2 regions of the Congzhengia minquanensis genome follow, and region 2 is predicted to be linked to the other one. Evidence: a T-box and tRNA genes for the amino acid it is inferred to sense, from the RefSeq annotation. Region 2 holds a T-box; the other holds one or more tRNA genes.

Region 1 (7,473 bases), on a different contig from region 2:
TAAAATGGAACTTTCAATCAAACAACTGTCAGAGGAAATCAGCGCCGAGGCGATTATGCTTCGCCGCAGGCTGCACCAAATGGCGGAGCTTTCGTTTTGCGAAGAAAAAACCGCGGCGTTTATAAAAAAATATTTGGAGAACTTAGGGCTATCGGTAAAATCCGGCATAGCGGGAACGGGCGTTACCGGCTTTTTAAACGCGGGCAAGAAAAACACGCTGCTGATTCGGGCAGACATGGACGCGCTTCCCCTTGACGAACCCCATGATTTTGACTATAAGTCGGCAACCCCCGGCGTTATGCACGCCTGCGGGCACGATGCACATATGGCGGTGGCGCTGTGCAGTGCAAAACTTTTAGCGCAGCTGAAAGAGGAGCTTTCTGTTAACGTTTTGTTTGTGTTCCAGCCCGGGGAGGAAACCGAGGGCGGCGCAGAACCCATGATAAAGACGGGAATTTTAGAAGAATACCACGTAACAAACGCGGTGGGGCTTCATGTGATGAACGACGTGGAGACCGGAAAAATTTTGCTGAAAAAGGGGGCGTTAATGGCCTCGCCGGACGATTTTGATTTATATATCCACGGCCGGGGCGGCCACGGGGCATATCCCCATGAGTGCATTGACCCCATTGCGCTGTCGGCGCGGATCATTGCAGCGTTCGACATGATTGGCGCGCGTTTTATTTCGCCCTTTGCACAAAAGGTGATTTCCGTCTGTGCAATCAACGGCGGCACCTTTTACAATATCATTCCCGACACGGTGCACATGCGGGGCACGGTACGGTCGTATGAGGAGACTGTCCGCAAAAAGATACCGGAGCTGATGGAAAAAGCTGTGGACGGAATTTGCAATATTGCCGGGGCAAGCTATGATTTTCAATATAACTTCCGTTACCCGCCTTTAATCAACAATGATGCGGCAGCAGACCGATTCGAGCAGGCCGTCACCGGTGTTCTTGGAAAAGATAGTGTGGTGCATGGCAGCGAGCCCTCCATGGCGGGGGACGACTTTTCTTATTTTGCACAAGCTGTGCCCTCGGTTTATTTTTACCTGGGCTCGGGAAACAAAAAAAGAGGCATTACAATGCCTCTTCACAGCTCAAACTTTGATATTGACGAAGATTGTTTAAAAACCGGCGTCGCAGCCATGACGGCCTATGCTGTCAGCGTGGGCTGAAGCGGTTTAACACGGCTCCGGCAACAGAAAACAGCAAAAAGGCGGCCATGTGCACCATAACCACGCTGGCGCCTGTTGGCGCCGCGTAAAAGTAAGACGCCAAAATTCCGATAAAAAAGCATATGACGGAGAGAATGACAGAGCACACCGTAACCCCTGCAAAGGACTTGAACACCCGCATGGCGGAAAGGGCGGGGAAAATCACCAAAGCGGAAATGAGCAAAGCGCCCATCATGCGCATACCCAGCACAATGGTCACCGCGGTTAGGGCGGCAATCACCGTGTTATAGAGGGACGTTTTTTTGCCCGTTGCCTTTGCAAAGGTTTCATCAAAGGTAACGGCAAAAATTTTGTTGTAGAAAAATAAGTAAAGCGCCAGCACGGCAAGGCTTAAACAAATGCTCAGCACCACGTCGCCGGTGCTCATGGCTAAAATGCTTCCGAACATATAATTTAATAAATCGGTATTGGCGCCGCGGCTAAGTGAAATAATCAGCACGCCGGCGGCCAGTGCACCGGTGGAGATGAACGCGATTGCGGCATCTCCTTTTATTTTGCCGGATTCGCTTAAGCGCAGCAATAAAATTGCCGCGGCCACCACAATGGGAATGGCAAGCGTAAGCGGCGCAACCCCGGCCACCTGCGCGCAGGCCAAAGCGCCAAACCCCACATGGGAGAGTCCGTCGCCAATCATGGAATAGCGCTTTAAAACCAGGCTCACGCCAAGCAGCGCCGCGCAGAGGGAAACCAGTGTGCCCACAATCAGAGCGCGGGTAATAAACGGATATTGAAACAGTTCCATCAGTTGTTCAAGCATTGCTATCTTGCCTCCGAATATATATTTGCATAGCCGCTGTTTACATAATCCTGTTTTGTGCCGAAAAAACAGTGGCTGTTCCCGCGGGTAATGTGCAGTACCCGCTCACTGACGGACAGCGCCCCCGCCGTGTCGTGAGAAACCATGATAATTCCCATGCCGTCTTCTGATTTCAGCTTCGTTATCAGAGCATACATCTCCCGGGCCGCGGCGGGATCAAGACCAGATGCGGGCTCGTCCAAAATTAAAAGCCTTTGCGCGCAGCACAGAGCACGGGCCAAAAGCACGCGCTGCTGCTGTCCGCCGGAAAGCTCTGAAAAACTCCTTTTTTTTAAGTCTGCCGCTTCCATTTTATTCAGGTTCCGAATTGCAACATCTTTTTCCCGGCGGGAATAAAAGGGTTTTGCGCCGCGCATGTTCAAACAGCCCGACAGCACCACCTCAAACACAGAAGCGGGAAAGTCCCGCTTAACCTCCGCCTGCTGGGGCAAATACCCCACCTGAGAAAGGGGAAACCCTTCGGTTTTAATCACCCCTGCGTCGGGCTTTTTAAGCCCCAGCAGACATTTTAAAAGGGTGGACTTGCCGGCGCCGTTTTCGCCCAAAATGCTTAAACACGCGCCGCTCTCCGCAAAAAAGGACAGGTCGGACAACACCTGATTCGCGCCGTAAGACACGCTTAAATTGTCGCAGGTTAAAATGCGCATTACGAAAGCGCCTCCTTCAACACATCTACGTTGTTTTTCATCAGGGACACATAGGTTTCTCCCCGGTCGAACTCGTCTTTTGTCACGCCGTGACAGGAGTGAAGCAGTGCTTTTTTCGCTCCTGTTGCCTCACAAATGGCGTCTGCAATTTTCTGGTTGGAAAGCTCAACATGCAGCACAACAGGAATGTTTTCTTCGCTTACTTTATCAATCAAAAATTTCATGGTGGCGGCATCAGGCTCGGTTTCGCCGGAGCAGCCCGGAAACGCCGCAAAGTACGTCAGGCCATAGCGGTCCGCAAAATAGCGAAAGGGGAACCGGTCGCCGAAAACCAGCGTTTTCCGTACGCCGCGTTCCACCGCCGCGGCGAAACTTTCGTCAAGCTCTTCAAGCTGGGCAAGATAGCGGTTTAAATTCTCTGTGTAAGCCTGTTCGTGGGCTTTGTCCGCGGCAATCAGCTTTTCTGTCAGTTTACTGCAAATTTCCATGGCGTTTACAGGCGACGTCCACACATGCTCATCATATTCATAAAATCCGCTGTGGTCTTCGTCTGCGTGTTCTTCGTGATTGTGGTTCATTCCCTCGGTAAGTTCTTCGGGAACGGTTTCCACGCAGTCCATCATGAAAAGTGTTTTCCCCTCGTCAAGCTGGGAGGAGGAAATCAGTTTTTTTGCCCATTGGTCAGATTCGCCGCCGCCCATGATAAAAATGTCTGCCTGCTGAATTTTAATAATATCTTGGGGCGTTGGTTCAAAGGTGTGGCTCTCTTGGCCGGGAGAGAGCAGCATGGTAACGTCTGCCAATTCGCCGGCAAGCTGCCGCGCAAAGTCAAAGGGCGGAAAGTTTGTGGCGACAATTTTTAGTTTTTTATCCCCGACGCCGGAAAGGGTTTCCGCCGGACCGCACCCAAACAGGGAGAGAACCGCAGAAAATATCAGCGCCAGGGCCATTAATTTTTTATATGGTTGTTTCATGTTTTATCTCCTTTTTGTTTGCGCAGTTGGCGCAGGTGCCATATATAATGGTCTTTAAATGGTCAATGGAAAAGCCGTGGTGGCTGGTCATGTGCGCCTCAAACTCCTTCACCAGTCCGCAGTCTAAATGAATCAGCTCCCCGCAGCCGGTACATTTTAAGTGAAAATGCTCATGGCAGTGCTCGCTTTGGTTGGCAAACTGATAAACCACCGCTTTCACGTCTTTTCCGCTGAATCGGCGGATTTCACCGTCCTCCGTCAGCTTTTTTATCAAGCGGTAAACGGTGCTTTCCCCAATTTTTGCCTGCTGCTTCACGCTGTTTGAAACTTCCTTGGCGGAAAACTGCCGGTCTGGATTTGCCGCAAAAAAGTCATAAATCAATTGTTTTTGTTTCGTGTTATAGCTGTTTCTGTCGTTCATTGTATCCTCCTGAATTTGAGAATTACTCTCATATTATACCCCGGTTTTGAAAAAAAGTCAAGGAATAGAACAAAAAAGTTGCGTTATTGCTTGTATTTTTATAAAAAGTAAAAATAAAAAAATTTTACTTGACAAACCGATTATTTTATAGTATAATATTTTTGTCGCTGAGACGACGGACAAAATTGGGCGCTTAGCTCAGCTGGGAGAGCATCTGCCTTACAAGCAGAGGGTCACAGGTTCGAGCCCTGTAGCGCCCACCAATTTGTCTTTATGGCTCGGTAGTTCAGTTGGTTAGAATGCCAGCCTGTCACGCTGGAGGTCGTGGGTTCGAACCCCATCCGAGTCGCCAACCCATGCCTCTGTAGCTCAGTCGGTAGAGCAAGGGACTGAAAATCCCTGTGTCGGTGGTTCGATTCCGCCCGGAGGCACCACCAAAGTTTTATATATGATGCGGGAGTGGCTCAGTGGTAGAGCGTCACCTTGCCAAGGTGAACGTCGCGAGTTCGAATCTCGTCTTCCGCTCCATTTCGGAACAAGCTTTGCTTGTTCCGATTTTTTTGTCCGAAATTAGACATAAAAAAAGACCGATACCGGTCTTTTTTCTATCAATAACATTTCGCTTCCAATGCATTAATTTTCTCCCTGTCGCCAATAACGACAATGGAGTCCTCCTCAGTAAAGCGGTAGTCTGAAGTCAGCTCCGTCATTACTCCGGCAGGATTCTCCACCGCAATGATGTTTAAGCCAAACCTTTTTCTCACATCAACAGAACCGATTGTTTCGCCGATAAATGCCTCTGGAATACGGAGGGTAGAGATGTCGACTTTCTCGCTCAGCTCGATATAATTAATCATTTTAGAGGTTTCAAGCCGCCTTGCAAGACGCACAGCCATATCGTGCTCGGGGAAAACCACCTCGGCGCCCAGCTTTTTTAAAATTTCGCCGTGTTCTTCGCTGTTGGCTTTTGCGATTACGCGTTGAATTCCCAGGGCGTTTAAATAGAGCACAGTTAAAATGCAAACGTCCATTTTTTCTCCAATACACACCACCACCGTGTCGCAGTTTTGAATGCCGGTGTCGGAAAGGGATTCTTTGTCCAGCGTCTTAACTACAAAGGCATTTTCCGTATATTCTCTGAGCTGACGGATTTTATCTTCGTCTGCGTCAATTACCAAAAGTTCGTGTCCGCTGGCTGCCAGCGCAAGGGACAGGGCTTTTCCAAACCGTCCCAGCCCAATAACGCCATAGGAGTGGCTTTGTTCTGCTTTTCTCATAAAATTCATGGTTTTCCTCCAATAAAATTCAATATTAACCAATTGCAATGTTGCCTTCCGGATAACGCACCTGCTGTTCATCAGCAAAATACCACACAGAAGCAATTGTCAGCGGCCCTAAGCGCCCGATGAACATAATCAACACAGAAAGCAGTTTGCTGGGAACCGAAAGACCCGGCGTAATTCCTGTGGAAAGCCCCACCGTGCCAAAGGCGCTGGTGACTTCAAACAAAATGTCCATCAAATTGAGCTGCGGCTCAAACACCGACATTAAATATGTACCAAGACAAACAGTTCCTGCGGCCAAAATGGTAATGACTGTGGCCTTTTTCAAGCTGTCTGCCGGAACGCTGTAGTGAAAAGCCGCGCTGCTTTTGTTGGTGGCAGCAGACTTTACTCCCTGCATCAGAACAAATAGCGTGCTGGTTTTTATGCCGCCGCCGGTGGAACCGGGGGAAGCGCCGATAAACATTAAAACCGTCAGCACAATCAGCCCCGCGTTGGAAAACTTGCCCAGCGGAAATGTGGAGAACCCGGCCGTTCTTGCGGAAACACTGTTAAAAAAAGCGCCGAGCCAGGTAATGTTTTCGGTGAGCTTTATTAAAATTGTGCCGGCAGCGATTAAAAACAGACTGACGGTAATAACGACTTTCGCGTGCATATGCAGCTTTTTAAAACGAAATTTGCAGTCCCAAATGTCTTTGATGACCAAAAAGCCAATGCCGCCAAATATAATCAGTCCGCAGGTTACAAGGTTTAACAAAATGTTGTCCTGATAAGGAATGAGATTTTGAAGACCGCCTAAAATGTCGAAGCCGGAGTTGTTAAACGCCGCCACGGCGTGAAACACGCTGATGCCCAGCGCTTGCCATGCCGGATAATCCTGAACGAATACAACAAAACTGAGCACTGCTCCCAAAAGCTCGAACACAAAGGTAGTGAGCAAAACGCCCTTTATAAACCGAATCATGCCTTTCCCGGAATCTAAATTCATGGCCTCCTTAATCAGGCGGCGGCCTTTTAGGTTTATTTTTTTGCCGATGGCCAGAATAATGCCGGCGCCAACGACCGTGACGCCCAAACCGCCTATCTGAATTAAAAGCGCCACAACAGTCCGGCCAAACACGGTGAAGGTGTCGGCGGTGTCTACCGCAATGAGTCCGGTTACGCAAACCGCGCTGGTTGACGTATAAAGCGCGTCCATATAGTTTAAATCAACCCCCTCGTTCACGCTGATGGGCAGCATGAGCAAAGCAGAGCCCAGCAGGATAATGAGTGCAAACCCCAATGAAAAAATACGTGCAGGGGATTGATTTTTAAGCACTTGAAACATAGTTAAACCTCCAATTGGCGAATGAACTTATTTTAGCACCCCTGAAAGCGCCTTGCAATATGCAGATTCGATTTTTAACGCAGTATTAACAATAACTTGCAACAAAAGAAAAAATAAACAGAACAATTAACAGTTTCTTTACATTTTTTTTGAAAATTTAGCGGCCAAATGATTTGCCAAAACACACAGAGTGTGATACAATTTGCTTGTGACTTTTTAAAACAAAAAAGTTAGGAGAACGAAATGACAACGGATATCTTTCATTATTTTGACTATCTTGCGGGCAACCCGCTTGCCGCGGTAACGGCGGTTTTAACCCTGGGCGTGATTTTGGTCAACGGCTGGACAGACGCGCCCAACGCCATTGCAACCTGCGTTTCCACACGCTCCATTAAGCCCAGGGCAGCCATTGTCATGGCGGCGGTGTTTAATTTTCTGGGCGTGCTCGTAATGACGGTGATTAACGCAAAGGTCGCCTCTACCATTTATAATATGGTAGATTTCGGAACAAATACCATTGACGCGGCAACGGCCCTTTGCGCCGCGCTGTTTGCAATTGTGGTTTGGGCAACGGCAGCTTGGGTGTTTGGCATTCCCACCAGCGAAAGCCATGCGCTGATTGCCGGACTTTCTGGGGCGGCAATTGCAATTCACGGCAACTTTTCCGGCATTAACGGGCACGAGTGGATTAAGGTAATTTACGGGCTGGTGCTATCCACCGGGCTGGGGTTTGTGTTTGGGTTTGTCACGGTTCGGATTGTTGAAAA
Region 2 (7,473 bases):
TGCGCGTGCTTTTGCCTTTTTGCCATATTTTCTTTTTTTCGCAAGGGTTTTCATGCCAACCCAAATCGGACCTGCAAGAAGTACGCTGGAGTATGTTCCTGCAAGAAGACCAACCATCAGCGGAAGTGCAAATTCCTTAATGGAGTCCACACCCAAAATATAAAGAAAAATAACCGGGATAATGGTTGTCAGGGTAGTGAAGCAGGAACGACGGAGTGTCTGCTTTAAACTTGTGTTCACCAAAGATTTTAAATCAGATTTTTGTACCTTGCCCTGGTTTTCGCGGACACGGTCAAACACAACAATGGTATTGTTGATGGAATAACCGATAATGGTCAGCATTGCCGCAATAAAGTTTGCGTTAATCGGTATCCTGAATATTGCATAGAATGCCAGCATAACCAAAACGTCATGAAGCAGACAAATAACGGCCGATGCGCCGGTGAAAAATTCAAACCGGATAGAAATATAAATAAGCATCAAAAGGCATGCAATTAATGCCGCTTTCATTGCCTGAGCACGCAGCTCAGCACCCATGGTTGCCGTTACATCTTCTACCTGGAGCACTGCAGCGTCATCAATGGAAAAATGCTCTTTTAAAGCAGTGATGATTTTATTGCGAACGTCACGCTCAATTGGCGTTGTCTGAATAATAATCTGTGTGCCGTCCGATTTTAAAACCTTCGGGGAATTGATGGATGCATCCGCACCTTTAACCACGTCTGCAACCTCGCCGAAGTCAACCTCTTTGCCCATTTCCACATACATGGTCATACCGCCGGCAAAGTCAACATCCTGAACAAAGCCGCCCTTGGCAATCAGGAAAATAATACCCAAAAGGATGATTACAATAGGAATCAGGCAAAAATATTTTGCACGTTCAACGATTTTTAACATCTTATTGTACCTCCTTTACTTTTTTCTTCACACCATACCACCACGGGTTTCTAACCTTTAAGTCCACAATCAGCATCAAAAGGTATTTGGTGATAAAAATTGCAGTGAACATACTTACAATCGTACCAATTGCCAGCGTTACTGCAAAGCCCTGAATGGTACCTGTGCCGAAAATATAAAGCACAACAGCGGCAATAATTGTCGTGATGTTGGAGTCGATAATCGCCAAAAACGCGCGGTTAAATCCGGAAAGAACTGAGGTCTTTACAGTTTTTCCAAGCTTAAGCTCTTCCTTAATTCTTTCAAAAATAATGACGTTGGCGTCCACTGCCATACCAACAGAAAGAATAATACCGGCGATACCTGCCAGACTTAAATTAATTCTGAAGAACGTCATAATATAAATTACAATTGCCATATAAGCCAACAGTGCAATGTCGGCAACCAAGCCAGGCAGCCTGTAAACAAGCAGCATGAACAGCAGGATTAAAAGAATGCCGATTCCTGCGGCGATTAAGCTGGTAGAAAGTGCTTCTTCGCCCAGTGTGGGCCCGATGGAGCTTAATTCAACGTCTTTAATTGAAAACGGTAAGTTACCGGAGTTAATTAAAGCTGCAAGCTTACCGGTTTCCGTGGCATCTGTAAAACCGCCGGAAATGATACAGTCGGACGAATTAATCGGACTGCTTACGGAAGGTCTGCTAATCTCGGTTTCGTCCAGTTTAATAGAGATATAATTGCTTCCGGATGACTTGGATGCAGCGGCGCTGGTAGCCTGGTAGAACTTATCCACGCCGGAATCTTTTAATTTCAGTTTTACATAGTGTGCAGCGGCGCCCGTTTCGTCAATCTGGCCGTAAGCGGCGGTTGCAGAATCAACGTCTGAGCCCTCTAAAACAACGTTGCCGTCAGAATCCTGAAACGAGAGCACGGCGGTTTGTCCCAGCGTGTCAACCGCTTCCTGCGGATCTTGAATGGCGGGAATTTCAACTCTGACCTTTTTATCTCCCTGACGCGAAACGGTAGCTTCGCTGTAGCCCAGCGAGTCTAAACGGTTTCTCAATACGTTTTCCACAGATTTCATCTGTTCGTCTGTAACAGAGTCTGCCTGTGCTTCGTATGTGATTACCGACCCGCCGACCAAGTCGAGCCCCTGTCTGATACCCCAATCCTCGTCTAAAGCGTTGGGATATTGAATGTCATAATCGAAAACGCTTATATTCATACCCACCAGTACGACAACCACTGATGTGATGATAACAAGTAGGGCGATGATTAATTTCGCGATACTTTTTCTCATTTGTGTTTTCCTCCTTTTAAAATCGCATAAAACTATTATATATATTTTTTTCATTTTAGTCAACACTAAATTGTGAAATTTTCCTAAAAAACTTGAATTAACTTCAAAAAAAAGGAATTGCAAAAACTTTTTTTTCTGAAATTCTGCAGTTTTTTTAAAATCAGCTTGCAATTCGTTTTAAACTGTGGTAAAATATAAAAAAATAAATATTTTCGGCAATGATGAAGCAAAGTAACCCCGCACTACCTATAAAAGAGAGGATTTTTCACCGGCTGAGAGAAAATCCGGTTAAGGCGGAAGGCGAAATTTCACTTCGGAGTTCCACGCTTGAACGGGTTAACTGATTAGGGCGCGGCGAATGGCGCACGTTACGCGTAAATGAAGTGTCTTTCTTATTTATTAAGGAAGAAATCAGGGTGGTACCGCGGATATAACTGTCCGTCCCTTTTGGGGCAGGCAGTTTTTTTTGTGCCCTTTTTTACAAACCGCGCTTTGTAAGCCCACGCAAAGAACGGAAAAATTGGTGGGCAGAAAGGTTTAGAACAATGAAAGAGCAGTTATTATCCATTAAAAAAGCTGCAGAGGAAAAGCTTTCTCAGCTCCATACGGTTCAGTCCTTAGAAGACATTCGAATTCGTGTGCTGGGGAAAAAAGGCGAACTGACACAGGTGCTTCGCCAGATGGGGTCTTTGTCGGCAGAGGAGCGCCCGGTTATCGGAGCCTTGGCAAACGACATCCGTACGGCGATTGAAAACTCAATTGCAGAAAAACGAAACGAGCTTTTAAAGGCAGAGCGGGAACAGAAGCTGAAAGACGAGGTTATTGACGTTACCATGGCGGGTAAGCGTCCTCAAATCGGCGGTTTGCACCCGATTACAAAGGTATTGGAAGAAGTTAAAGATATATTTTTGGGTATGGGCTTTTCTGTCGCGGAAGGCCCTGATGTTGAGCTGGACTATTATAACTTTGAAGCGCTGAACATTCCGAAAGAGCACCCCGCCAGGGACACCCAGGATACGTTTTATATCAGCGACAACGTGGTGCTGCGTACGCAGACGTCACCGATACAGGTTCGTGTAATGGAAAAGAGTCGCCCGCCGATTCGCATTATTGCGCCGGGCCGCGTTTACAGAAGTGACGCGGTGGACGCAACCCACTCTCCCGTGTTTCATCAGGTGGAAGGCCTTGTTGTTGACAAGGGCATCACCATGGCGGACTTAAAGGGAACGCTGGAGCAATTTTTACAAACCCTTTACGGGCAGGAGGCAAAAATCCGTCTCCGTCCGCACCACTTTCCGTTTACAGAGCCCAGCGCAGAGGTGGACGTTTCCTGCTTCGTGTGCGGCGGCAAGGGCTGCCGTGTGTGCAAGGGAGAAGGCTTTATTGAGCTTTTGGGCGCCGGTATGGTACACCCCGATGTTTTAAGGCGGTGTAACATAGATCCCGATGTTTACAGTGGTTTCGCATTCGGCATGGGCCTTGAACGCATTGTTATGAGAAGAATGAACATTGACGATATGCGTCTTTTATATGAAAACGACATTCGGTTCTTAAAACAGTTTTAATTTGTGCGCTGCAAGTTAACACCCGCAGAGGCGGCGCAAAACGAAAAGCGGGTAGAAAGGTATGAAACATTATGAAATTACCACTTAGCTGGCTTTCAGATTATTTAGATATGACAGGCATTACGCCGGAACAATATAACCACGCCATGACAATGTCTGGTTCGAAAGTTGAGGGAATTGAAAATTTAGGCGACGAAATTGAAAACGTTGTAACGGGCAAAATTTTAAGTGTGGAAAAGCACCCGGACGCAGATAAGTTAAAAATCTGCCAGGTGGACGTGGGAAGCGAAACCATTCAAATTGTCACAGGAGCAGACAATGTAAAACCGGGACAGACCGTTCCCGTTGCGAAAGACGGAGCGCGTCTTCCCGGCGGCAAGAAAATTAAAAAGGGCAAGCTTAGGGGCGTTGTGTCCAACGGCATGATGTGCTCGTATGAGGAAATTGGCATGACGAAAGAAGATTTTCCTGATGCAGAATATGGAATTTTGATTTTGGAGGACGACCTGCCTTTAGGAAAAGATATTAAAGAAGTATTCGGGCTGGACAACCCGGTTGTGGAATTTGAAATTACCTCCAACAGGCCGGACTGTTTCAGCATTATCGGGCTGGCAAGGGAAACGGCTGTTACCTTTAACAGGCCGTTTCATCTGCATACGCCCGAAGTGAAGGGCAGCGGCGACGACATTCACAACTACATGAAAGTAACAGTTGATGAGCCTGCCCTTTGCAAACGGTACACCGCAAAAATGGTGAAAAATGTGAAAATTGGACCGTCCCCCCGCTGGATGGTGGACCGTCTCCGCTCCTGCGGTATTCGTTCTATTAACAATTTAGTTGACATCACAAACTATGTGCTGTTGGAGTATGGTCAGCCCATGCACGCATTTGACATGAACTATTTAGAGGGCGGCGAAATTCATGTGCGCTGCGCAGAAGAAAACGAAAAAATGACGACGTTAGACGGCACAGAACACACCTTAGACAGTTCTATGCTGATGATTTGCGACGGGAAAAAACCTGTGGCGGTTGCCGGTGTTATGGGTGGCGAAAACTCTGAAGTGCGAGAGGAAACGAAAGATGTGCTGTTTGAGTCTGCAACGTTTTTAGGCTCATCCGTCCGCATTACTGCAAAAAAGTTGGGGTTAAGAACAGAAAGCTCCTCGCGGTATGAAAAGGGTTTGGATACGGAAAACACGGTGCCGGCTGTTTTGCGCGCCTGCGAGCTGGTGGAGCAGCTTGGCTGCGGCGAGGTGGTAGACGGATTAATTGACGTTTATACAGCTAAGCCGGAAACTGTAAAAATACCCTTTGAGCCGGAACGAATCAATCAGTTTATCGGTTTTAATGTGCCGGTAGAATTTATGGTTCAGGCGCTCACGGACTTAGGATTTGTTGTTGCAAACGGTGAAATTACCGTCCCGACCTACCGGCCGGACGTGCTATGCTTTAACGATGTTGCAGAGGAGGTCGCCCGTATCTATGGATATGACAAAATTCCCTCCACGCTAATGAAAGGCGAAGCGACGGTAGGCGTGAAAACGTATGAACAAAAACTGGAGGAACGGGTGAAAAACACCTTAGTGGGCTGTGGACTGCACGAAATTTTGGTGTTCAGCTTTACAAACCCGAATATTTTTGATAAGCTTAACATGGATGATGACGACCCGCGCAGAACTGCGGTTGTCATTTCAAATCCGTTAGGGGAAGAAAACTCTATTATGAGAACAACTGCACTGGCCTCCATGATGGAAGTGATTTCACGAAACGAAAACTTTAAGGCGGAAAGTGTTCGTCTGTTTGAGGCCGGAAAGGTTTACCGCCCTGTTTTGGGCGAACAGCTGCCGGAGGAAAAGCACGTTGTTACCTTAGGAATGTTTGGCGGCTGCGATTTTTATGATTTAAAAGGCATAGTAGAAGTCTTGCTGAACGATTTGGGCATTGCAAAAGCAAGCTTTTTGCCAAAGAGCGACGATCCCACCTTCCACCCCGGCAGATGTGCAGAGCTGATTGCCGGCGGCAAGGTAATCGGGCGGCTTGGCCAAATGCACCCGGCTGTTTGCGAAAATTATGACGTGGAGAACCATGTATATGCTGCGGAGCTTGATTTAGACGCGTTAATTTCGCTGGCCAATACGGATAAAAGCTATAAAAAACTGCCCAAATTCCCGTCCACGCAGCGGGATTTGGCCCTGATTGCAGACGACGGCGTTTTAGCTGCGCAGATTGAAGGAATTATAAAGAAAAAAGCAGGGAATATCTTTGAGTCCCTGACGCTGTTCGATGTTTATAAGGGCAAACAGGTGCCGGAGGGTAAAAAGTCGATGGCCTATTCAGTGGTGTTCCGCGCGGAAGAGAAAACGCTGACAGACGAAGACGTAAATCCCGTGGTAGACAGCATTTTAAAAGCCCTGTCCGACCAGTTGGGTGTAACCTTGCGTTAATGGTGAATTTTATGAGTAAAACAATTGCGATATCTCCCGGTTGCCTTTCAGGCACGGTTATAGCACCGCCATCAAAAAGCGCGGCGCACCGTGCGCTTATCTGCGCGGCTTTGGCCAAGGGAACATCCGTCATTTCAAACATTGCTTTGAGTGATGATATATCTGCTACTTTAGCGGCGGTGCGCATGTTGGGCGCCGAGGCCACCGTTTCAGATGGCAATGTAACGATTTGCAGCGCGGGGAAAAGAAGTCCCTTTTGCGGCGAAAATATCTTCTGCAACGAGTCCGGCTCGACCCTGCGGTTTTTGATTCCCATTCTGCTGAGCTTTGGCGGACGGTTTACCGTATCCGGCAGGGGACGGCTGATGCAAAGGCCGTTAGACGATTATTTTCAGATTTTTGACCAAAAAGGAATACAATATGAACTGCGGGGAGATAAGCTTCAGCTTGAAGGAACGCTTTTGCACGGCAGGTTTTCTCTCGCGGGAAACGTGAGTTCTCAATATATCACCGGTCTTTTATTTGCGCTTCCGCTTTTGAGCGGCGACAGCGAAATTGTTGTCACAACACCAGTTGAGTCTGTAGGATATATTGACATGACGCTGGAAATGATGAGGCGGTTTGGCGTTAGGGTGCAAGCACAAAAGAATTACAGACACTTTTATGTTCCCGGAAACCAAACTTATCAGCCCCAGAACGTTACAGTGGAGGGGGACTATTCCCAGGCGGCATTTTATCTTGTCGCAAACGAACTGGGCAGTAAAGTTTGCGTGACGGGGTTAAGTGAAAGCTCCTCCCAGGGTGATAAAGAGATTGTAAATATGATAGAGCGGCTAAAAAAAGACGAGCCGGTTCATATTGTTGATGTGAGCCAGGTGCCGGATTTGGTGCCGGTGTTGTCTGTTTTGGCAGCAAAGGCAAAAGGCATTACCCGAATTGTGGGTGCATCGCGGCTCAGGCTAAAAGAAAGCGACCGGCTGCGTGCGGTGTGCACAGAATTAAAAAAACTGGGCGTTTTGATAAAAGAAGAAAACGATGCGCTGGAAATTTGTGGTGCAAGCCGCTTTTTTAGTGCCGTGGTCGACAGCCACAACGACCACCGGATGGCAATGGCGCTGGCAATTGCGGCAACGGCGGCGGAGGGCGACGTTGTGATTTGCGGCGCGGACAGCGTGAAAAAATCCTACGGGAACTTTTGGGAAAAATTTGCAGAGCTTGGAGGCGCAATACACGAATGTCAGCAACCTATGGAAACCTGTTTCAAATA

Evidence for each region. A T-box is a leader RNA that pairs with one kind of tRNA and senses whether it is charged. The one in region 2 lies ahead of pheS (phenylalanine--tRNA ligase subunit alpha), so its partner is inferred to be a tRNA-Phe.
Region 1: it encodes a tRNA-Phe, which carries the amino acid that the T-box ahead of pheS (phenylalanine--tRNA ligase subunit alpha) is inferred to sense. The anticodon was not compared.

Annotation. Positions count from the first base shown of each region.
Region 1 covers NZ_JACRSU010000001.1:846,892-854,364, reverse strand. The annotation lists gene H8698_RS04080 (M20 metallopeptidase family protein) at 5-1,177, shown strand; gene H8698_RS04075 (metal ABC transporter permease) at 1,164-1,994, opposite strand; gene H8698_RS04070 (metal ABC transporter ATP-binding protein) at 1,997-2,701, opposite strand; gene H8698_RS04065 (metal ABC transporter substrate-binding protein) at 2,701-3,675, opposite strand; gene H8698_RS04060 (Fur family transcriptional regulator) at 3,659-4,096, opposite strand; tRNA gene H8698_RS04055 (tRNA-Val) at 4,284-4,359, shown strand; tRNA gene H8698_RS04050 (tRNA-Asp) at 4,372-4,448, shown strand; tRNA gene H8698_RS04045 (tRNA-Phe) at 4,455-4,530, shown strand; tRNA gene H8698_RS04040 (tRNA-Gly) at 4,550-4,624, shown strand; gene H8698_RS04035 (potassium channel family protein) at 4,705-5,382, opposite strand; gene H8698_RS04030 (TrkH family potassium uptake protein) at 5,408-6,706, opposite strand; gene H8698_RS04025 (inorganic phosphate transporter) at 6,950-7,473, shown strand, end outside.
Region 2 covers NZ_JACRSU010000002.1:163,597-171,069, reverse strand. The annotation lists gene secF (protein translocase subunit SecF) at 1-897, opposite strand, end outside; gene secD (protein translocase subunit SecD) at 899-2,197, opposite strand; T-box leader at 2,407-2,646, shown strand; gene pheS (phenylalanine--tRNA ligase subunit alpha) at 2,743-3,762, shown strand; gene pheT (phenylalanine--tRNA ligase subunit beta) at 3,834-6,206, shown strand; gene aroA (3-phosphoshikimate 1-carboxyvinyltransferase) at 6,218-7,473, shown strand, end outside; gene aroC (chorismate synthase) at 7,441-7,473, shown strand, end outside.